Regions from separate parts of the Rhodoferax sp. MLSD5-FHT05B10 genome, predicted to be linked through region 1. Evidence: predicted binding sites of a transcription regulator. Region 1 holds the regulator's gene; each other region holds the start of a gene.
What was found. Region 1 encodes NrdR, which represses ribonucleotide reductase genes. Its sites were predicted from a motif close to CACNANATNTNGTG; they were not measured.
Positions count from the first base shown of each region.

Region 1 (7,822 bases):
GCTGCGCGGCCTGCACCTGCCACTGGTCCACGTCTATCCGCAAGGCATCCAGCACGTTTTGCGCGTCTTTCCAGGATTTGGTCGACAGCACCTCAATGCGCTGCGCCAGCAACACCGCGGCCTCGCGCTGCACCTGTACCCGCCGCTGCAGGTCTTCAATAACCCGTACACGTTCGGCCAGTTCGGTCTTGAGCAAAGCCAGCGGCTCCCGGCTCAGCGGCGCCCCCGCCTTGGCGGCGTCGCGTTGCCAGGCCAGGGCATCGGCAATATTGAGCTTGGCCATGTCCAGCAAGGCCCGGGCCTTGGCCGCCCATTCGGCTGCCAGCGTCTCCTGACCCTTGATGCGCCGGGCCTCATCGAGCTTCTCGCGCACCAGCTTGGCGGCGCCCTTGTCCTTGACGCTCAGTTCCTTGAACACATCGGCCAACTGCTCCGGGCTGGGGCTACCCAGCAGCCACTCCCGCACGCGCGCCGCACGCTCACCGGCCGTGGGAGCGGAAAAGGCGCCACCGGTCAGACTGTCTAGATGGGCAATATCGTTGTTTTTGGTGGGAGAAGTCGACGTCACGGTAGGCTCGGGAATAGGTTGAAGGGAAATCTGCAACTGCGTATTTTCGCCGCGAATTGGAAGATGCCCAGTGGATTTTGTCCGGTCCGGCGCAAACCCGCTCGCCAGGCCTTCGCTGCAGTGCCTGGATTTACGATGCATTCACCATCAACCGCCCGTCAATACTGCGCATGCAGCTATCAAAAAAGTAGCATGAACCATTTATCGATCGCCACAAAGAGCCACCGCGTCGACCCACCGTAGGGTGCTTTGACCGCATTCCGGCTACCCGCGTCCCCAGGGAGTGCGCACGGTGCCTATATATATGAGGTGCACAAACGAGAAAGCCCGAACCCAGACCATCAGGTCCGGACCCGGGCTCGACGGCTGACCACAGGTCCATGCCGTCTGGGCTGACACGCGGGAGTTTGAGGTCCCATGGTGTCTAGGAGGCAATAGATTGCCTCCTTGAAATGTCGGGGCCGCTTCATCGCGCTACCACAATGGTATGGACTGGCTACTGCCGACACCTGCCTGTGTTTAACAGGCGATTCCAGTCTAGTAACGGCCCTGGCCCATTGCAAATTCCTCTTTCAATGGGCTTTGTCACACCGATTGCCAGATTTTCTGAGCGCTCGGCCATGTTCGGGAAAGCCGCATCAGGCTTGCCTCTGCGGCCTTATTTAGATATGTCAAGCATATCAATCATGATTTATATGGTTGACTTCGTATATTGCAGCCCCCTAGAATCCGCCCATCCCAAAATTTGACTAGGGATAACCCGCATCCGCTGCCGAACCCGGCATATTCAAATCGCTGCACATGTCGAATCGACGCCGCAGGATATTGATAGCGTACCAACCCAAACGGGGTGTCTGAAACGGCCTGCTGCCCTGCAGTGGCCAGCCCCAGACCCACGCCAAAGAAGGAAGAGCTATGACAGCGACCCAAAAATTCACCAAGGGCCTGGCAACATTTGCCACCGACATCGCCCAAGGTTTCTTCGAAATCACGCACAACGGCTTTGCCCTGCTGGGCTTGGCCGTGATGTTTGCCGTGATCACCCTGACTGCAAGGCCGGAAATCCGCCAGGCGAGCGAGGTCCAGCTGATGAGCTGGCTCCAAGCGCGCCAAAGCGCCGTTACTGGCGTTACCGGCGTTGCCGACAACGTGGAAGCCGTTGACCGGGCGACCGCCACCAACCCGCACAGCCTGCCCAAGCAACAGGCGGCCGTAGCCTACTGGCTGAGCAAGAAGTACAACGTGGCGCCCGAGCCCCTGAGCGCGCTGGTGGCTGAGGCCTACGAAACCGGCAACCGCGCCAAGCTCGACCCCACGCTGATCCTGGCCATCATGGCCATCGAGTCGGGCTTCAACCCGTTCGCCCAGAGTTCCGTGGGCGCTCAAGGCCTGATGCAGGTCATGACCAAGGTCCACAGCGACAAGTACGAAGGTTTCGGCGGCAAGCTCGCCGCCTTTGACCCGGTTTCCAACCTGCGCGTCGGCGTCAAGGTGCTGCAGGAGTGCATTGCCCGCGCTGGCTCCATTGAAGGGGGCCTCAAATTCTACGTGGGCGCCGGCAACCTGGAAGACGATGGCGGCTATGCCGCCAAGGTCCTGGCTGAGCACAACCGCCTGCAAATGGTGGCATCGGGCCGGGTGGCGACGCCCATCCTGCCGCAAGCCATACCGGTGACGCACCCGGTAAAGCCCCAGGATGCAACCGAAAACCTGGCCGGCCATTTCAACTCGTAAGCGGCGTCAGGTAAAATCCTCCTGCACGCGACTGGCGATAGGCGTCTGAACCCGCAGCGGTTCTTGGCGTTGACGTGGGACACCACTGGGAAGCGTGCCGTGACCACCCTGCAAGGGCGGGCACGTTCAGCCGTTCGCCTGGGCAGCCCTTGTCTCATCTCATGTGAACAAGGTTCATTGTCTTAAAGGACTGCCATGTACAACCGCAACATCCTCGTCGAACAAGCCGATCCCGAACTGTGGACCGCCATCCTGGCCGAAAACGCCCGCCAAGAGCACCACATCGAACTGATCGCCAGTGAAAACTACGCCTCCCCCGCCGTCATGGCCGCGCAAGGCAGCCAGCTGACCAACAAGTACGCCGAAGGCTACCCCGGCAAGCGCTACTACGGTGGCTGCGAATACGTGGATGTGGCAGAACAGCTGGCCATTGACCGCGTCAAGCAGATTTTCGGCGCCGAAGCCGCCAACGTGCAGCCCCACTGCGGCGCATCCGCCAACGAGGCCATTTTCCTGGCCTTCCTAAAGCCCGGCGACACCATCATGGGCATGAGCCTGGCCGAAGGCGGCCACCTGACCCACGGCATGCCCCTGAACATGAGCGGCAAGTGGTTCAACGTTGTCTCCTATGGCCTGGATGCCAAGGAAGCCATCGACTACGACGCCATGGAGAAGAAGGCCCACGAAACCAAGCCCAAGCTGATCATCGCTGGCGCCAGCGCCTATTCCCTGGCCATCGATTTCGAACGTTTTGCCAAGGTCGCCAAGGACGTGGGTGCCATCTTCATGGTCGACATGGCCCACTATGCCGGCCTGATTGCCGCAGGCGTCTACCCCAACCCGGTGCCCCACGCCGACGTGGTGACCTCCACCACGCACAAGAGCCTGCGCGGCCCCCGTGGCGGCATCATCCTGATGAAGGCCCAGCACGAAAAAGCCATCAACAGCGCCATTTTCCCCGGCCTACAGGGTGGCCCGCTGATGCACGTGATTGCCGCCAAGGCCGTGGCGTTCAAGGAAGCCCTGACGCCCGAGTTCAAGGTTTACCAGCAACAGGTGCTGAAAAACGCCCAGATCGTGGCCGAAACCCTCACCCAGCGCGGCCTGCGCATTGTGAGTGGCCGCACCGAGAGCCACGTCATGCTGGTGGACCTGCGCGCCAAGGGCATTACCGGCAAGGAAGCCGAGGCCGTGCTGGGCAGTGCCCACATGACCATCAACAAGAACGCCATCCCCAACGACCCCGAAAAACCCATGGTGACCAGCGGCGTGCGCATCGGCACCCCGGCCATGACCACTCGTGGTTTCAAGGACGAGGAAGCCCGCATCACCGCCAACCTGGTGGCCGACGTGTTGGACAACCCGCGCGATGAGGCCAACATTGCCGCGGTGCGCGCCAAGGTCAACGCCCTGACCGCCCGCTTCCCGGTCTACCGCTGATCCGGGGATTGCACGAGCCATGAAGTGCCCCTTCTGCAGCCACTCCGAGACCCAGGTGGTGGAAACGCGGATTTCTGAAGATGGGGACTTCATCCGCCGCCGGCGCCAATGCGGCTCGTGCGAAAAGCGCTTCACCACCTACGAGCGCCCGGACGTCAACTACCCGGCCATTGTCAAGAAAGACGGCCGGCGCATCGAGTACGAGCGCGCCAAGCTACTGGCCTCGTTCAAGCTGGCACTGCGCAAGCGCCCGGTCAGCACCGAACAAATCGACAGCGCCATCGAGCGGATCGAAGAAAAACTGCTCAACCTGGGCCTGCGCGAAGTGCCCTCCGCCCGCATTGGCGAACTGGTCATGCGCGAACTGAAGAAGCTGGACAAGGTGGCTTACGTGCGTTTTGCCAGCGTTTACCGCAGTTTCGAAGACATTGACGAATTCAAGATGCTGGTAGACGAGGTGCGGCGGTAGGCCAATAGGCCACCGTTCATCTCCCCAATCTGCCCGGTTGTCAACCGCCGGTTGCCAAACCGGCGTGCTTCGCAGAACCTCGGGGGCATGTGGAAAAGACCATCCTGCCCTGATACCGGACGAGCGCCCGGAAAACGCCCCATCGGCTCACTGCCGCAACGCGGGTTCACGCTGATTGAACTATTGGTGGTGGTAACCATTGCCGCCATCTTGGCGGCCATCGCTGTGCCATCCTTCATGGGCCTGATTGCCAACTCCACGGTTTCAAGGGCCGTCAACAGCTTCATCGGAGACACCCGATACGCCCGCGGCGAGGCCATGCGACGCGGAAAAAGCGTCACGATGTGCCGCAGCAATGCCCCGCTGGCCGCCGCCCCTACGTGCTCCAGCGGAGACGGGCTGGCTGTCGGTGGCTGGATGGAAGGCTGGGTGGTGTTTCTCGACGAAAACGGGGACGGCACGTTCGACAACGGCACGGACACCGTCTTGCGCGTTCAAGAATCGTTGCGGGGCATCGGCGACTTTTTTGCAGTCAGTGCCAGCCCCTCGGTAAGCGCCGTCACCACCGGAAACAAAATCATCTACGACGCCAACGGCCGTGCCGTGGGTCAACAGGGGCGGTGGCTGGTTCATGCCCCCGGTTCGCTGAACAGTGATGCAAGCTATGCCCGTACGCTGTGCCTCAATTCTGTTGGTCGAGTCCGCCTGCAAAAGGGGGAGTCTGCATGCTAAACGCATCCACGCAAAGCCATTTCGCCAGCCGAAGTCTGCGCACGCAGCGTGGCGCTTCGCTGCTGGAAGTGCTGGTTTCCATTTTGCTCATGTCCTTCGGTTTGTTGGCAATGGCAGGCATGCAGGCCTACTCCGTAGCGGCACAGAAAAATGCTGCAAACCGCGCCGTTGCGAGCGCGCTGGCCAACGAGCTGGCCGAAATCATCCGCTTGAACCAAACCGGTTTTGCCGCCGGCAACTACGACGTATCCAAGCTGACGGATGCGGCGCCCCCGGCGGAAGCTCCGTGCGCGTTTCCGACCTGCAATACCGCGCTGCTTCTGGCAACGGCCGATTTGACAGGCTTCCAGAATCTCGTACGCAAACAACTTCCGCTGGGCGGCGTGGAATTGTCGCGCCCTACCGTTGGCGGGGTCAAAAGCACAACCGAAGCCGATTTATGGATTGTCTGGGAGGAACCCGGTGTCCTCAACACCCTTAAAAATGGAACCTCAACCGAAATCAATGCCGACAATTGCCCCGCGACCGCCAAAGCCCTGGCGAATTTGCCGCGCTGCTTTTATATGAAGGTGCAGCTATGACACGGCACACTCTGCACCATCCTGCCCACTCGCGCAACCACCAAAACGGCGTTACGCTGATCGAACTCCTGATCTCCATTACTTTGGGACTGGTTGTAGTCGCCGCCCTAGTGGTGATTTACACCTCAGGCAGCACCGCGACACGCAACGCGCAAGCCCAAGCCCAAATGAATGAGGATGCCCAGATGGCCCTGGACGTTATCACCCAGGAGTTGCGCCGGGCCGGCTACAACCCAGTCCGATCGGGTGGGGCCGTCAACGACCTGGGGCAAGCCGGCTGGAGTCTCTTTGCCTGCGACACGGGCTTTACAGACACCAAGCTCGCCAACGTAAGCGCCCTGACCTGCAACGCCAGCGGTAGCGATGCAGCATTGGCCGTAGTTTACGAAGGTGACCCTGCATCCGGAAAGTGGAGCAAGAAAGCGCTCCCCACAGACCCGACATTGCTGCAGGACTGCCTTGGAACGGGCGTTGCAGCAACCCCTGGCCCGCCCAGCTATTACAAAATGCAAGCGCGACTCTACGTTGCCAACAACGCGCTCAACTGCCGGGGCAGTGGCGACCTGACACAAACACAGGTACTTGCGGAGAACATAGAAAGCATGTCGCTGAGTTTTGCTGTGACGGACCCGGCCGTATTGAGCAGCCAGACCGTTATGGGCTACCTGACTGCAACTGAGATCAACACGCCCGTTGCCTCACTCGCCGCCTGGACGAGCCTACAGCGCTGGAACAAGGTGGCGGCAGCCCGGGTGTGCGTCGTAGTCACCAGCGAAAACCCGGTGCTGCAAGATCTCAAGGAAGCCGCCAGCAACCCCACCTACCAGGATTGCAGCGGAAACAATGTGGATATCACGGATGGGAAAATGCGGCGAGCCTATCGCACCACGGTCTTGCTGCGCAACCATGGAGTAGGTTATGCGGATTCCTGATTCCTTCTCCCCCCCTCAAGGCGGGCGCCAGCGGGGCATCGTGCTGATTGTTGTCCTGATCATGCTGATGGTGCTGTCCATCCTGGCCAGTGTGTCCATCCGCGGTGCCTCCTCTACCGAACAGGTAGCCAACCAGAGCCGGTTGAAGGCTCTCGGGCAACAAGCTGCCGAGGCGGCACTGCGGTACTGCGAGGAACAGGTCCAGCTGAACGCACTGGATGGCACCAAGGGATTTGCTCCCGAAGCCGCACCGGTCGGTGCCGGCGTCAAATACAGCTGGGAGATCATGAGCAACTGGGATGCCATTGACGGCGCGGTCACACCATGGATCCTGGCCGGAAATCTGAAGACGCTGACGGCCGCCCAATTCAAGGCTTCCGGTGACGCCGGAGCCGTGACCTACTTCAAACGGCCACCGGAATGCATGTCCCAGTATCTGGCAACCGGAGATACCAAAGTGTTCGTCACAACAGCCCGGGGTTTTGGCCCGGAAGTGAGCGCCACCAAGGACGGCAATGTTCCCAAAGGCTCCGAGATCTGGCTCCAGTCTGTGGTCACCATGAAATAAAGCGCGCAGCTTGCTTGAAAGGACTCCCCATGCAAACCCCATTCCTCCGCCGAACCGGCTTGCACCTGTGCTTGCTTGCAGCCACCGGCACAGTCGGCGCCACGGTATCGCAAACCCCCCTCTTGAGCAAGACTGTGAACGTGCGACCCAATATCGCCTTGGTGCTGGATACGTCGGGCTCCATGGACTGGGACTGCGTCTACGCCAAGCACGTGAACGACGCGCTGACCAAGGACGGCCTGTCTGCCAGCAACATTCCCGGCTTGACCACCAGTTGCCTGTCGGCCTCCGACATGCGCCAGTCATCGCCCGTCAATAACAAGTTGTTCTACGACCCCAAAGAGACCTATGGGCCGGGTTATGTTGCCGGCGTCCTGCAGTCCAACGCTACTTTGCTCACATCGACCCTCACGGTCTACTTGCCCAAAGCCGGGGTCGATCCGACAACGTTCTCCACGTCCAATGCCATCAAGGACACCACGATTTACGATCGGTATGACGTTACAAAATCCACGTTCAAGTTCAATACCGTTTCGCAGTCTGCCAATCCATTTGGACCGCATAACGGGACACGGACTGACTGCGCCGGCACAACCTGCACCCTCGACGAGGAACGCCAGAATTACGCCAACTGGAAAGCGTACCACTACAAGCGCATCCTGGCGGCAAAGACCGGGCTCTCCGGCGCCTTTGTCAACCAGGCGGACAACTTCCGGCTGGCCTATACCGATATTTACAGCAGCCTGAGCACCATGACCGATTTTGCGGTGGCGCAAACGGCCTTCTACACTTGGTTGG
Region 1 is NZ_JBXAFT010000003.1:309,464-317,285, forward strand. Features, by position in the region: gene AC1Q5W_RS06675 (DUF349 domain-containing protein) at 1-568, opposite strand, end outside; gene AC1Q5W_RS06680 (lytic transglycosylase domain-containing protein) at 1,484-2,302, shown strand; ZMP/ZTP riboswitch at 2,320-2,453, shown strand; gene glyA (serine hydroxymethyltransferase) at 2,498-3,742, shown strand; gene nrdR (transcriptional regulator NrdR) at 3,762-4,211, shown strand; gene AC1Q5W_RS06695 (GspH/FimT family pseudopilin) at 4,299-4,943, shown strand; gene pilV (type IV pilus modification protein PilV) at 4,937-5,524, shown strand; gene AC1Q5W_RS06705 (PilW family protein) at 5,521-6,456, shown strand; gene AC1Q5W_RS06710 (pilus assembly PilX family protein) at 6,443-7,024, shown strand; gene AC1Q5W_RS06715 (pilus assembly protein) at 7,054-7,822, shown strand, end outside.

Region 2 (7,822 bases), on a different contig from region 1:
GTCTGAGCAGCAGGAGCGGCCGGTTTCTTGGCAGCGGGTGCTTTCGCGGCTTTCTTCGCGGCCGGCTTTTTGGCAGCTTTCTTGGCGACAGGTTTCTTGGCTACAGCCGCTTTTTTGGCGGGAGCGGCCTTCTTGACGACCTTCTTGGCTGCCACTTTCTTGGCAGGAGCCGCTTTCTTCACGACCTTCTTGGCCACTACCTTCTTGGCGGGAGCGGCTTTCTTGACGACCTTCTTGGCCGCGACTTTTTTCGCCGGAGCGGCTTTCTTGACCGCTACTTTCTTGGCGGGGGCTTTTTTCGCAACAGCTTTTTTCGCCGGAGCGGCCTTCTTCGCAGCTACTTTCTTAGCTGGAGCGGCTTTCTTGGCGGGGGCAGCCTTTTTAGCGGCTACTTTCTTTGCTGGTGCAGCTTTCTTCGCGGGAGCGGCCTTTTTTGCGGCCGGTTTTTTTGCAGTTGCCATGGTTTTCTCCTTGATCAATTAACAAAGAGCACTTCTTGCAAGTTGGAGAGCAGGAAGTGATTCATGCTGTTGGGCTGGATCCCAGCAGCATGAACTTGGTGACACACATCCAACCCACGCTCTGGGGTGTGATCTTGCATGTGTGAAATTCGTGGATTCATTTTTTTTCGCATCAATCCCAGGACAGCGCGCCGCCGGACTGGTATTCAATGACCCGGGTCTCAAAGAAGTTGCGTTCTTTTTTCAGATCGATCATCTCGCTCATCCAGGGGAAGGGGTTCTCTTCGTTGGGAAAGAGCGTCTCCAGCCCGATCTGGGTGGCGCGCCGGTTGGCGATATAGCGCAGGTAACCCTTGAACATGGAGGCGTTCATGCCCAGCACGCCACGCGGCATGGTGTCTTCGGCATACCGGTATTCCAGCTCCACGGCCTTCTCGAACAGGGACTTGATCTCGGCCTTGAATTCGGCCGTCCAGAGCTGCGGGTTCTCCAGCTTCAGCTGGTTGATCAGGTCGATGCCGAAGTTGCAGTGCATGGATTCGTCGCGCAGGATGTACTGGTACTGCTCGGCGGCCCCCGTCATCTTGTTCTGGCGGCCCAGCGCCAGGATCTGGGTGAAGCCCACGTAGAAGAACAGGCCTTCCATCAGGCAGGCGAACACAATCAGCGACTTGAGCAGCGTCTGGTCGGCCTGGGGTGTCCCGGTCTTGAAGTTCGGATCCATGATGGCGTCAATGAAGGGGATCAGGAACTGATCCTTGTCGCGGATCGACTGGACTTCGTTGTAGGCGTTGAATATCTCGCTCTCGTCCAGGCCCAGCGACTCCACGATGTACTGGTAGGCGTGGGTGTGGATGGCTTCCTCGAAGGCCTGGCGCAGCAGGAACTGGCGGCATTCGGGCGCCGTGATGTGGCGGTAGGTACCCAGCACGATGTTGTTCGCAGCCAGCGAGTCGGCGGTGACAAAGAAGCCGAGGTTGCGCTTGATGATGCGGCGCTCGTCCTCGGTCAGGCCGTTGGGGTCTTTCCACAAGGCAATGTCGCGCGTCATGTTGACTTCCTGCGGCATCCAGTGGTTGGCGCAGGTGGCCAGGTATTTTTCCCAGGCCCATTTGTATTTGAAGGGGACGAGCTGGTTGACGTCCGTCTTGCCATTGATGATGCGCTTGTCGGCAGCTTGTACGCGGCGGGGCGCCGTGTCAGTGGAAGCGACAGCCGGTGCCGTGTGGGATGCAACCGTTGCGCCGTCGTTCAGTGTGCGAAATCCGGGGGTGACTTGAGCCTGCACGACCGACGGGTTGACCGGCGGCATGTGCACAAAATTTGTTAGCGATGTGGGCTTGACTTCTTCGTCCCAGGTCAACATAAGTGATTCCAATCAGCGGATTATGAGAGCAGCGAAATGAAATGAAAAGTAATCCTGCATTTCACTGCCCTCATGTGTTGTTCAATTGCATCGCATGGCATGCGATGGCCAGGCTTGCATTACTGACACGACTCGCATGTGGGGTCGTCGACGCCGCAGAATTTGATGTCGGTCGCAACGTGACTGGCCATCTCCATCTGCATGTGCGCGGCCGCTGCCGCTGCCTCCAGTGCGCTGGAACTGCGCAGGGAACCGGCGCTATCGCTGCCACTGGAGACGGCATTCAGACGGCCAGCCGTCACGGTGGATTTCTCGGCGTGGGTGGCGGACATGGTGCGCAGGTAGTACGTTGTTTTCAGTCCGCGCAGCCAGGCGAGCTTGTAGGTCTCGTCGAGCTTCTTGCCGGAGGCTCCCGCCATGTAGATGTTCAGTGACTGCGCCTGGTCGATCCATTTCTGGCGGCGTGCAGCGGCTTCCACCAGCCACTGGGTTTCCACCTCAAACGCGGTTGCGTACAACTGCTTCACTTCCTGGGGCACGCGATCGATAGGGCTGAGCGAGCCATCAAAGTGCTTCAGGTCCATCACCATCACGTCGTCCCACAGGCCCAGGCGTTTCAGGTCCTTGACGAGGTAGCCGTTGATGACGGTGAACTCGCCCGACAGGTTGGACTTGACCGACAGGTTGCCAAAGCTGGGTTCAATGGAGGCATCGACGCCGATGATGTTGGAGATGGTGGCGGTGGGCGCAATGGCCACGCAGTTGGAGTTGCGCATGCCGTCCTGCGCGATCTTTTTGCGCAGGGCGTCCCAGTCCAGCGTGGCGGAGCGGTCCACCTCCACGTAGCCGCCGCGCGCATTGGCCAGCAGGTCCAGGGTGTCCAGTGGCAGGATGCCCTGGTCCCACAGGGAGCCTTTGTAGCTACTGTACTTGCCCCGCTCGCGGGCCAGCTCGGTGGAAGCCCAGTAGGCGTAGTAGCAGATCGCCTCCATGGACTGGTCGGCGAACTGCACGGCGGCCTCGCTGGCGTAGGGGATGCGCAACTCGTACAGGCTGTCCTGGAAAGCCATCACACCCAGGCCGACCGGACGGTGGCGCAGGTTGGAGTCGCGCGCCTTCTTGACGGCGTAGTAGTTGATGTCGATCACGTTGTCCAGCATGCGCATGGCGGTGGCGATGGTGCGCTTGAGCTTGTCGTGGTCCAGTGCGCCGTCTTTCAAGTGCTGGCGCAGGTTGACGGAGCCCAGGTTGCAGACCGCTGTCTCGGTGTCCGACGTGTTGAGCGTGATCTCGGTGCACAGGTTGCTGGAGTGCACCACGCCGGCGTGTTGCTGGGGGGAGCGCACGTTGCAGGCGTCCTTGAACGTGATCCAGGGGTGGCCGGTCTCAAACAGCATGGTCAGCATCTTGCGCCACAGGTCCGTGGCTTGCACCGTGCGGGAGGGCTTGATGTCGCCGCGGGCGGCCTTTTCCTCATATGCTACGTAGGCTTTCTCGAAATCCGCGCCAAACAGGTCGTGCAAATCGGGCACGTTGGAAGGTGAGAACAGGGTCCAGCTGCCTTTTTCCATCACGCGGCGCATGAACAGGTCGGGAATCCAGTTGGCGGTGTTCATGTCATGGGTGCGGCGGCGGTCGTCGCCGGTGTTCTTGCGCAGCTCCAGGAACTCTTCGATGTCCAGGTGCCAGGTTTCCAGGTAGGTGCAGACAGCTCCCTTGCGTTTGCCGCCCTGGTTCACCGCCACGGCCGTATCGTTGACCACCTTCAGGAACGGCACCACGCCCTGCGATTCGCCGTTGGTGCCCTTGATATGGGCGCCCAGGGCACGCACGCGTGTCCAGTCGTTGCCCAGACCGCCGGCGAATTTGGACAGCAGGGCGTTTTCCTTAATCGATTCGTAGATGCCGTCCAGGTCGTCGGGCACGGTGGTCAGGTAGCAACTGGAGAGCTGGGAGCGCAGCGTGCCGCTGTTGAACAGCGTTGGCGTGGAGGACATGAAGTCGAAGGAGGACAGCACCTCGTAGAACTCGATGGCGCGGGCTTCGCGGTCGATCTCGTTCAGTGCCAGACCCATGGCCACGCGCATGAAGAAGGCCTGGGGCAATTCAATGCGGGCCTTGCCCACGTGCAGGAAGTAGCGGTCGTACAGGGTTTGCAGGCCCAGGTAGTCAAATTGCAGGTCCCGCCCGGCCTGGAGGGCTGCGCCCAGACGCTTCAGGTCGAACTGCATCAGGCGCTCGTCCAGCAACTCGGCGTCCACGCCCTGCTTGATGAAGCCGGGGAAGTGGTCGGCGTAGGCCTGTGCCATGTCGACGGGCGCCACGTCACGGCCCAGCACTTCGCGTGAAATGCTGTGAAACAGCAGGCGCGCGGTGGCGTAGGTGTAGTCGGGGTCCTTTTCAATCAGGGTGCGGGCGGCCAGGACGGATGCCTTGTACACCTCGTCCATGGGCACGCCGTCATACAGGTTGCGCATGGTCTCGGCCAGAATGGGGGCCGCCTGGACGTCGCTGCCCAGGCCCGCACAGGCGGCCTCGATCAGGGACTGGAGCCGGCTCAGGTCCAGCGCCACGCGCTGTCCATCTTCGAGCACATGCAGAACCGGCGCGGGCGGCGCTTCCTGGGCGACATGCTGGGCGCGTTCCTGGGTGCGGCGCTCGCGGTACAGCACATAGGCGCGGGCGATTTCGTGGTGGCCGCCGCGCATGAGCCCGAGTTCGACCTGGTCTTGCACGTCTTCGATGTGGAAGGTGCCGCCGCCGGGGCGCGAACGCATGAGCGCCCGGATGACCTGCTGGGTCAGTCCGTCGACCGTTTCGCGCACGCTGGCCGATGCCGCTCCCTGGGTGCCGTGCACCGCAAGAAAGGCCTTCATCATGGCGATGGCAATTTTGTTGGGCTCAAAGGGAACGACCGCACCGTTGCGTCGAATGATCTGGTAGTGGGCCAGCAGGTTGTGGGCGGTTTCGGCCGCCATGGGTGTCTGGTGTGCGAAGGGGCTGGAAGCCGGGGTGGGGGTGCTAGAAACAGATTGCATGATTTCCTCGTCGTGATCCGTATTTTTTTGGGTTGGGCTGCACTCGGCGACCGTCCTGCGAGATGCGATTGTCGAAAAGACGGTGGAGACGGTGCCCACTATATATGGGGTCTGTGACAGTTACAAGCCACTACCTGTAGCGTTTTTGGTCAAAGCCCCCTTGGCGCACGGACCGCTGCAAGATGTGCTACCCGTGCGCTGCCGTGCGGCACGCCGGCGTTGCCCTGCCGACAGGGCCGCGCAGGCCTTGTCCTGTGGGAGTCCGGGAGAATGCATCCAGTCCTGATGCCGCTTTCGGCGGCATTTGACGGCAGCAGGCGCGTGCAGCCGTCGTTTCGGATGGACTGAGATCGGCCGATGCGGGGGCGTGTGTTGTGCCACCCAGGCGGCGGCACAAAAATCAATCCGGTTTCGGGTGCCGGGCCATTCCGGGAAAACACTGAGGCGCGAACCCCAGACTTTGCCGCAGCCGGGCCCAGTCCAGGCCGGGGCCGGGGTCCGCCTTGCGCCCGGGCGCGATGTGTTCGTGGCCGGCCAGATGCGCAATCGGGTACTGCTGGGCCAGTGCCGGGCACAGGGCTTCCAGTGCCTCGTACTGCGCCGGTTCAAATGTGTCGCCTTCCAGGCCTTCGAGTTCGATCCCGATGGAGTCGTCGTTGCATTGCGCACGCCCCCGGTAGTGCGAGACACCGGCGTGCCAGGCACGGTCATCGCAACTGACAAACTGCCAGATCTCGCCCCCGCGCTGGATGTAGAAGTGGGCCGATACCTGCAGGCCTTCTATCTGCTTGAAGTAGGGGTGCTGTTCCCAGTCGAGCTGGTTGGTGAACAGGGCTTGTACCTGGGAGCCGCCATAGACACCCGGGGGCAGGCTGATGGAGTGCAGCACGATGAGGTCGATCTGCGCCAAGGCCGGGCGCGGACCGAAGTTGGGTGACGGCAGGCGGCGCGCAAAGTGGTACCAGCCGTCTTGCCACAGGCCCGATCCGGAGTGCTGCGCCTCAGGCATCGGAGCCCTCGTCCCGGGAAGCGGGGACGTTGATTTTCAGCCGCGCAATGCGGTAGCGGATTTGCCGCAGGCTCAGGCCCAGCCGGCTGGCTGCCAGGGTGCGGTTGAAGCCGGTTTCGCCCAAGGTCTTGATCAGGATTTCCCGCTCCTGCTGATCCAGATGGCTTTGCAGATCGGTGGGCAGCTCCGCATGGCCGGGCGTGGCGGCGGCTGCGGGCGGCGCTGCGGTGGCGGGGACTTCCAGCGGCATCAAGCCACTGGTCGGTGTGTGCAGATCGTCGAGTTGCAACTCGTCGCCATCGCACAGCGCGACCGCACGGTGCAGCAGGTTCTCCAGCTCGCGCACGTTGCCGTTGAGGGGCTGGCGCGCCAGCTGCTCCATGAAATCGTGCGACAGGCGTGGCACGGGCATGCCCGATTCGTCGGCAATCCGGGCCACCAGCGTCTGGCACAGCGCGGGCAGGTCCTCGCACCGCTCGCGCAGCGGGGGAATGAAGATGTCGATGACGTTGAGCCGGTAAAAAAGATCCTGGCGGAACCGGCCGGCCTGAACCTCGGCCGGCAAATCCTTGTGCGTGGCACTGATGATGCGCACGTCCACCGGCTCCTCCTGGCTGGAACCCAGAGGGCGCACACACCGTTCCTGAATGGCACGCAGCAGCTTGGACTGCATGGCCAGGGGCAAGTCGCCAATTTCGTCCAGAAACAGGGTTCCACCCTTGGCAGCCTGGAAAAAGCCCTCCCGGTCGTGGGTCGATCCGGTATAGGCGCCCTTTCTGGCGCCGAAGAATTCCGCTTCCAGCAGGTTCTCCGGTATGGCACTGCAGTTGACGGCGACCCAGGGGCCGGTTGCGCGGTGGCTGTTGGCGTGCAGGGCGCTGGCCACCAGTTCCTTGCCGGTGCCGGACTCACCCCGTACCAGTACCGGTGCCATGCTGCGGGCGACCCGGACAATGCGCTCCTTGACGCTGCGCATGGCGGCAGAGTTGCCCGCCAGGCGCGCGAGTGCCGCCTGGCCGCTGACGGTCGCGGGCGCTGCTCCGGATGGAGGCGTCCCCGCCACCGCGCGCACGGGCGTGCTGCGGGTGGGTGCGTCTTGCACCGCCGATGCAATGGCGGCGCGGAACTGTTTCAGGTCTACCGGTTTGGTGAGGTAGTCAAACGCGCCGGCCTTGAGCGACTCCACCGCGTTTTCGGCCGAACCGTGCGCAGTGATCACGATGCAGCGTTCCGGCCGCTGCCGGACCTTCATGGTGGACAGGATGTCGATGCCCAGCCCGTCCGGCAGGCGCATGTCGGTGATCACCACGTCGAAGTGCTGGGCGTCCAGCAGCTGCCAGGCGTCCTGCACGCTGCCGGCGGTTTCCACCCGGTAGCCTTCACGCAGCAGGGTGAGTTCGTACAGGGTGCGCAGATCCGGCTCGTCGTCGATTACCAGAATCTGTGCGTTGCTCAATGCAGTGTGGCTTGCCATGGGGTCGCGGTGGCCTCGGTTGTGGGTACGGTAGTGGGGGTATTGGTGCGCAGGAAGGTGATGGCAAATTCATTGCCGTCGGTGGACTGGCCGCGGGCGTTGCGGAAACTGCGTTGGTACGCAATGGTCGCGCCGTGCCCCTCGCACAATTCCCGGCAAATGTACAAACCCAGTCCGCTGGACCGGCTTTCCGATGAGAAGAAGGGTTCAAACAGATGGCTCTCCACCGACTGGTCCATGGGCGCGCCATCGCTCCAAACGGAAAGGGTTGCGTGTTGCGCACCGGTGATGCTGGTGCTGACCTGGATCGCTTCTGGCTGCTGCGTGGCGTAACGGCGCGCATTGTCCAGCAGGTTGACCAGCACCCGCCGCAGGTGGTCGGCGTCAAAGCGGACGGTTATTCCCTGGGGCCCCGGTGGGGTCAGCAATTGGCGCTGGCACGCGTTCTGGGCGCTCCAGTCGCTGCAAATGCGG
Region 2 is NZ_JBXAFT010000004.1:62,977-70,798, forward strand. Features, by position in the region: gene AC1Q5W_RS07525 (histone H1-like DNA-binding protein) at 1-461, opposite strand, end outside; gene AC1Q5W_RS07530 (ribonucleotide-diphosphate reductase subunit beta) at 634-1,827, opposite strand; gene AC1Q5W_RS07535 (ribonucleoside-diphosphate reductase subunit alpha) at 1,947-4,865, opposite strand; gene ampD (1,6-anhydro-N-acetylmuramyl-L-alanine amidase AmpD) at 5,266-5,874, opposite strand; gene AC1Q5W_RS07545 (sigma-54-dependent transcriptional regulator) at 5,867-7,348, opposite strand; gene AC1Q5W_RS07550 (two-component system sensor histidine kinase NtrB) at 7,327-7,822, opposite strand, start outside.
Region 2: the regulator NrdR is predicted to act here: its motif matches at 4,962-4,975, upstream of AC1Q5W_RS07535 (ribonucleoside-diphosphate reductase subunit alpha).

Region 3 (7,822 bases), on a different contig from region 1:
GCCAGTCGATCAGGTGGTCGGGGATGACGCCAGTGTCCTTTTCCATGCCTTCCCACCACACGTCGCCGTCATCGGTCAAGGCCACGTTGGTGAAGATCACGTCCTTGTCCAGGCTGCGCATGCAGTTGGGGTTGGTGTGCATGTTGGTGCCGGGGGCCACGCCGAAGTAGCCGGCTTCGGGGTTGATGGCGTACATCTTGCCGTCAGCATGGGGCTTGATCCAGGCGATGTCGTCACCGATGGTGGTGACCTTCCAGCCCTTGAACGCGGCTTCCGGCGGCACCAGCATGGAGAAATTGGTCTTGCCACAGGCGCTGGGGAAGGCGGCTGCCACGTGGTACTTCTTGCCTTGGGGGTTGGTCACGCCCAGGATGAGCATGTGCTCGGCCAGCCAGCCCTGGTCGCGGCCCATGTTGGAGGCGATGCGCAGGGCCAGGCACTTCTTGCCCAGCAGGGCGTTGCCGCCGTAGCCGGAGCCGTAGGACCAGATTTCGCGGGTTTCGGGGTAGTGGACGATGTACTTGACCTTGGGGTTGCAGGGCCAGCTGGTGGTGTCCTTCTCGCCGGCGGCCAGGGGCGCGCCCACGGTGTGCATGCAGGGCACGAACTCGCCGTCCACGCCCAGCACGTCGTACACGGCCTTGCCCATGCGGGTCATGATCTTCTGGTTGGTCGCCACGTAGGCGCTGTCGGTCAACTCAATGCCGATGTGGGCAATGTGCGAACCCAGGGGGCCCATGGAGAAGGGCACCACATACATGGTGCGTCCGGCCATGCAGCCGTCAAACAGGGCTTTTTCGCCATCCTTGCCGGTTTGCAGGATCTTGCGCATGTCAGCCGGGGCCATCCAGTTGTTGGTGGGGCCGGCATTTTCCTTCTGCTCGCTGCAGATGTAGGTGCGGTCTTCCACGCGGGCCACGTCCGATGGGTCGGAGCAGGCCAAGAAACTGTTGGGGCGCTTGGCCGGGTTGAGTTTCTTGAAGGTGCCGGCATCCACCAGTTGCTGGCACAGGCGCTGGTACTCTTCCTCGGAGCCGTCGCACCAGTGGATGGCGGCGGGCTTGCACAGGGCCACCATGTCGGCGACCCAGGCAATGACCTTGGGATTCTTGATATAGCTGGGCGTATTCAGGTTCAGGCCCTGCATCACGGGTGAGTTCATAGAAAGCTCCTAGTTTGAAAATCGTCTTTTCAAAATGAAAGCGGAACTTTGATTTTGAGAAAACGGCTTGCCGTCAAACCATGCCGGGCGCCGTTACGCCAACCGGGATGGCCATTTTAAGAACAGGTACCGCAGTTACATGCCCATTACCCCGAAAAGTTATGCAAAACCCGCATGAGGTTATGCGTGGCGGTCAAAGGGCGGATTAGGCGAGTGCCGCTAGGGCGTGGCGCGTTGTGACGGCGCGCCACCCGCGGCGGACAGCCGTGGACACCCCGGGGCCGGGCGTGGGCGGGTCTACGGGGCTAGGGGATTTGCCTGGTCGCGCAGCAACCCGCCAGTGACGGGCGGCAACCAAGGGGAAATACAGGAGGGGCGCCTTAGGTCACCGCCAGGGGCGGTGGGCGCCGGGCCGGTTTTAGGCCATGGAGACGGCGATAAACGCCAACAGGAAGATCAGCACGCCGCCCACAACGGGCAACACCAGCGGCATCAACGGCACAATGGCTTCAACGGCATCGGCTTGGTCAGCGTGGGTGGCGGGAGCGGACATGGTGTTTCCTTCTGGTATCAGTGGTTTTGCGGCTGATTCTACCCAGAAGGCAAAAAGGCTGCGCGGGGTGGGTCAAACCCGCTGGGCATCAAACCCGGCCTGCCGCAGCACGGCCAGAAGGTCCTCCACATGGGCGTGGCCCCGGGCCTGCACCACCAGTTCAATTTCCACGTTCTGGGCCGACAGCGCGGTAAAGGCCCGCTGGTGGTGGACTTCGTCGATGTTGGCACCCGCTTCGGCCACCATGGCCGTGATGCGCGCCAGCGAGCCCGGCACATCGCGGGCGCCCACGCGGATGCGGGCCAGCCGGCCGGCACGCACCATGCCGCGTCCGATGATGGCCGCCAGCAGCATGGGGTCGATGTTGCCGCCACACAGCACCAGACCGACGCGCTTGCCCCGAAAGCGATCCGGGTGTTTCAGCAGGGCCGCCAGGCCGACGGCGCCGGCACCTTCGACCACGGTTTTCTCCACTTCCAGCAGCATGACCAGCGCCTGCTCGATGTCACCCTCGTCCACCAGTAGCATGTCATCCACCCGGCGGGTCACGATGTCCAGCGGAATGCGTCCGGGGGTGCCCACCGCAATGCCCTCGGCGATGGTGCTGTGGCCCTGCGGGTGGTGGGTGCCTTTGACGGCGTTGAACATGGCGGGAAAACGCACCGTCTGCACACCCACCACTTCCATCGCCGGGCGCAAGGCCTTGGCCACTGTGGCCATGCCGGCAATCAGGCCGCCACCGCCCACGGCCACGATCAGGGTGTCCAGGTCGGGCACCTGCTGCAGCATTTCCAGCGCCACCGTGCCCTGGCCAGCCACGATGGCCGCGTCGTCGTAGGGGTGGATGAAAGTGAGCTGCTGCTGCTCGGCCAGCGCCAAGGCGTGGTTGCGGGCTTCGTCCAGTGTGTCGCCGTGCAGGATGACCTCGGCGCCAAAGCCGCGTGTGCGTTCCACCTTGACACCCGGTGTGAAGCGCGGCATGACGATGACCGCGCGCAGCCCCAGCCGCTGGGCATGGTAAGCCACCCCTTGTGCATGGTTGCCAGCGCTCATGGCGATGACGCCGCGTGCAGACTGCTCCGGCGTGAGCTGGGCCAGCTTGTTGCAGGCACCCCGTTCCTTGAAGGAGGCGGTGAACTGCAGGTTCTCGAACTTCAGGAAGACCTGGGCTCCGGTGATGTCGGACAGGGTCTGCGAGGCCACGCAGGGCGTTTGCAGCAGGTGGCCGTGCAGGCGCTGGGCCGCAGCGGTGATGTCGGGGTATTCAACCATGGGCGCATTGTCATCCGTTTTGCACGAATTTTCCCGGCGAGGCTTCCATCTTGCGCCGGTCTGCAGTATGGTGAACCCTGCACACCCCTGTGCCGGAGGCGTTTGATGGCCAAGCGTTCGCTGTCCCAGCCCCTGAACGGGCACCTGATTCCCTCGCCGGGCCTGCTGGAGGCGCCGGTGCTGGACCTGATGTGTTCGCATTTCATTCTTACCCTGGCGGCGCGCCAGGGCGCCGGCCTGAACGTGCGCCGGGACTTCAATGGCATCGTGGGCCTGGCCGGCCGGCACCTGGTGTGGCCGGTGTCGGTACTGGCCCGCCTGCGTGAATTCCTGGGGCGGCGTTGCGCCGGCAATGAACTCTGGCGCGGGCACGACGCGTTGGACGCGGCGGAATTCCTGGGCCGTTACGGCGTCTGGCATGGCCCGTACGACGAGGCCACGCTGTATTTTTTCCTGGATGAATACGCCAAAGACCAGCCCAAGGATCTGATTGCGGTGCTGACGGTAACCGGCGAGTGGCTGCGCCATGCGCTCAAGCGCCAGTCCACGCTGGTGGAGAAAAACATCAACGCTCTGGCGGGGCTGCTGCAGCTCAACAAGGCCGAGCGTGCCTTGCTGCTGTACGGCACGCTGGCCCGCTACCAGCGTGACATGCGCTCAATCCTGGTCGAGTTCAAGGTGAACAATGCACCGGAGGCCTATGCCGCGATTGCCGAGGTCGCCGGTGTCAACCCCGAGCAGGTGGCCGAGGCCCTGCGCGCCGGCTCCCGGCTGGAGCGCATCGGGCTGGTGGAAAACCTGATTTCCGAGCACAACATCACCGACTTGGCCGACCTGATGAAGGTCAGCGAGAAACTGCCACCGGTGCTGATGCGCGCCTACCGCGACCAGGCCGAGTTGATGGCGGTGTTCACCCGCCTGTCCAGCAAGAGTCCGCTGGGGCTGGACGATTTCGCCTTTGTGGCCGAAGATGCCCGGGTGCTGTGCGCCCTGCTGGCCAACGCCGTGGCGCGCCAGGAGGTGGGGATCAATGTGCTGCTGTATGGCCCGCCCGGCACTGGCAAGACCGAACTGGCCAAGGTGGTGGCGCAGGCGGCCGGGCTGGAGTTGTTCGAGGTCGAGTACGCCGACCGCGACGGCAACTCCCTGAGCGGCCGCGACCGCTACCGTTCGCTGCAGATCGCCCAGGTGTTCCTCAAGGGGAGTGCTCAGGCGGCCCTGCTGTTTGACGAGGTGGAGGACGTGTTCCCGCCCCTGACCAGTGAGGCGGCGCACCGCATGGCCCGCGCCGATGCCACGGCCGCGCCGCCCAACAGCAGTGTCAGCGGCAAGGCCTGGGTCAACCAGGTGCTGGAATCGAACGCCGTGCCCACCATCTGGGTCACCAACCAGATCGAGCAGATCGACCCGGCCTTTCGCCGCCGCTTTGCCTACCACCTCGAACTCAAGTCGCCGCCACCGGGTGCGCGCGAGGCCTTGGTGCGCAAGACCCTGGCCGGAGTGGCGGTGTCCGATGCGTTTGTGGCCCGCCTGACCCGCCGCAAGGGCCTGACGCCGGCGCAAATCCAGACGGCGGCGCGTTTTGCCGGACTGGCCGCTCCCGGTGCACCGGAGGGCGGGGAGGAGCCGGGTCTGGAGGCCTTGATCGAGCGGCAACTCCGCAATGCAGACCTGGCCCTGGGCAACCGGGCACTGGATGCCGGGCGTCCGCCTGCCGTCACCCGGTACGACCTGGGGCTGCTCCATGTGGAAAGCCGTTTCGAGATTGGTCGCATGGTGCAGGCGCTGCAGGCGCGCGGTCACGGTACCCTGTGCTTCTACGGTCCGCCAGGAACCGGGAAAACCGCACTGGCCGAGCACATTGCCACGGCGCTGGGCCAGACCCTGATGGTGCGCCAGGCCAGCGACCTGATGAGCAAGTATGTTGGGGAAACCGAGCAGAACATGGCCGCCATGTTCCGGGACGCGGAGGCCGAGAACGCCGTGCTGCTGCTGGACGAAGCCGACAGTTTCCTGCAGGACCGCCGTGGCGCGCAGCGCAGCTACGAGGTATCCGAGGTCAACGAGATGCTGCAAGGCATGGAGCGTTTTCGCGGCATCTTCATCTGCACCACCAACCTGATGGACCGCCTGGACCAGGCGGCGCTGCGCCGCTTCACATTCAAGATCCAGTTCAAGCCGCTGACCCGGACACAGCGCGAAGCCGTGTTCGTGGCGGAAGCCTGCGCGGGCGATGCCGGCCGGCTGCAGCCCGCGCTGCAAACCCGGCTGGCTGCCCTGGACCAGCTGTGCCTGGGCGACTTTGCGGCCGTGCGGCGCCAGGCCGTGATTCTGGACACGCCGCTGGAGCCGGGCGAGTTTCTGGAACAGCTGGAGGCGGAACACCGCATCAAGCCCGAGGTGCGGGAGGTGCGCGGCATGGGCTTTCTGGGCTGATCTTTTCCATCCAAACTGGTTGAAAACAGGCTGTTTGTTACAAACAGTCACGCCCCTTTGTTGTTTCAAATCAAACTACAGGTAGTGTCTGAAGGGTATCGTGCACACCATAGGTAGTGTTTACGATCCAAAAACCCGGGAGACGCCCATGCAAAATACCCTGATCACCCTGCCGCGCGAGGTCCTCAAGCGCGGCGGCCAACGCGCGCCCTTCGACGCCGACAAAATCCTCTCCGCGCTGGTGCGGGCCGGCGCCGCCAGTGGCGAATTCGGCGCCGACGAAGCCGCCCTGCTGTGCGCCCAGGTGGTGAAGGTGCTGATCCACCGCTTCCACGGCCAGGCCCCCGCCATCGAGCAGATCCAGGACGTGGTGGAGCAGACCCTGATCGCCGCCAACCACTTCCAGACGGCGCGCGCCTACATCGTCTACCGCGAACGCCACGCCGCCCTGCGTTCGGATCGCCAGACCCTGGTGAATGTGGAGTCGTCCGTCAACGAATACCTGTCGCGCGCCGACTGGCGGGTCAACGCCAATGCCAACCAGGGCTATTCGCTGGGCGGGCTGATCCTGAACGTGTCGGGCAAGGTCACGGCCAACTACTGGCTCTCGCACGTCTACACGCCCGAGATCGGCGAGGCCCACCGCAGCGGCGACCTGCACATCCACGACCTGGACATGCTCAGTGGCTACTGCGCCGGCTGGTCGCTGCGCACGCTCCTGCACGAGGGCCTGAACGGAGTGCCCGGCAAGGTGGAGGCGGGTCCGCCCAAGCACATGTCCTCGGCGGTGGGCCAGATCGTCAACTTCCTGGGTACGCTGCAAAACGAATGGGCCGGCGCGCAGGCGTTCTCGTCGTTTGACACCTACATGGCCCCCTTTGTGCGCCAGGACCGCATGGACTACGCCGCCGTGCGCCAGTGCATCCAGGAGCTGGTCTACAACCTGAACGTCCCCTCGCGCTGGGGTACGCAGACGCCGTTTACCAACCTCACCTTCGACTGGAATTGCCCCGAGGACCTGCGCGAACAGGTGCCGGTGATCGCCGGCGTGGAGATGCCGTTCTGCTACGGCGAGCTGCAGGCTGAGATGGACCTGATCAACCGCGCCTACATCGACGTCATGACCACGGGCGACGCCAAGGGCCGGGTCTTCACCTTTCCCATCCCCACCTACAACATTACGTCCGATTTCCCCTGGGAGAGCGAGAACGCCGCCGCGTTGTTCGAGATGACGGCCAAGTACGGCCTGCCCTATTTCCAGAACTTCATCAATTCCGAGCTGGAGCCCAACATGGTGCGCTCCATGTGCTGCCGCCTGCAGCTGGACCTGCGTGAGCTGCTCAAACGCGGCAATGGCCTGTTTGGCAGCGCCGAGCAGACCGGCAGTCTGGGCGTGGTAACCGTCAACTGCGCCCGCCTGGGCTACCTGCACGCGGGGGACGAACCGGCGCTGCTGGCCGCGCTGGACCGTCTGCTGGAGCTGGGCAAGCAGAGTCTGGAAACCAAGCGCAAGCTGATCCAGCGCCTGATGGACCAGGGCCTGTTTCCCTATACCAAGCGCTACCTGGGCACGCTGCGCAACCACTTCTCCACCCTGGGCGTGAACGGCATCAACGAGATGGTGCGCAACTTCAGCGCCGACCGCCACGACATCACCAGCTCCGAAGGCAAGGCCCTGGCCGTGCGGTTCCTGGACCATGTGCGCGCACGCATCGTCGCCTTCCAGGAGGAAACCGGCCACCTCTACAACCTGGAGGCCACGCCGGCCGAAGGCACCACCTACCGCTTCGCCAAGGAAGACAAGAAGCGCTGGAGCGCCATCCTGCAGGCCGGTACGACCGAACGGCCCTACTACACCAACTCCTCGCAGTTGCCGGTGGGGTTTACCGACGACCCCTACGAGGCACTGGAGCGGCAGGAAGAGCTGCAGTCCAAGTACACCGGGGGCACCGTGCTGCACCTGTACATGGGCGAGCGCCTCTCCAGCGGCGCGGCCTGCCGCGACCTGGTCAAGCGCGCGCTGACCCGCTTTCGCCTGCCCTACATCACGGTTACGCCCACCTTCTCGATCTGTCCCACCCACGGCTACCTGGCCGGCGAGCACCCGTTCTGCCCGGTGTGCGACGAGGAACGCCTGGCCGCCAAACGCCTGGCGCTGGCGGCCTGAGCCTTGCTTTTTCAACCCCCCAAAGGAGACCTTCCATGACCGCTATTTCCACCACCGAGATGACCGCCGTGAACCGCGCTGCCGTGCAACTGACCGACGCCGAGCGCCAGCCCTGCGAGGTCTGGACCCGCGTCATGGGCTACCACCGTCCGGTAGCCAGCTTCAACATCGGCAAGCAGGGTGAGCACCAGGAGCGCCAGTTCTTTGCCGAACAGCGCTGTGCGGACTGAGA
Region 3 is NZ_JBXAFT010000006.1:29,995-37,816, reverse strand. Features, by position in the region: gene AC1Q5W_RS10835 (phosphoenolpyruvate carboxykinase (GTP)) at 1-1,162, opposite strand, end outside; gene AC1Q5W_RS10830 (hypothetical protein) at 1,581-1,715, opposite strand; gene AC1Q5W_RS10825 (threonine ammonia-lyase) at 1,788-3,188, opposite strand; gene AC1Q5W_RS10820 (ATP-binding protein) at 3,093-5,423, shown strand; gene AC1Q5W_RS10815 (ribonucleoside triphosphate reductase) at 5,572-7,590, shown strand; gene nrdD (anaerobic ribonucleoside-triphosphate reductase) at 7,626-7,820, shown strand.
Region 3: the regulator NrdR is predicted to act here: its motif matches at 5,529-5,542, upstream of AC1Q5W_RS10815 (ribonucleoside triphosphate reductase).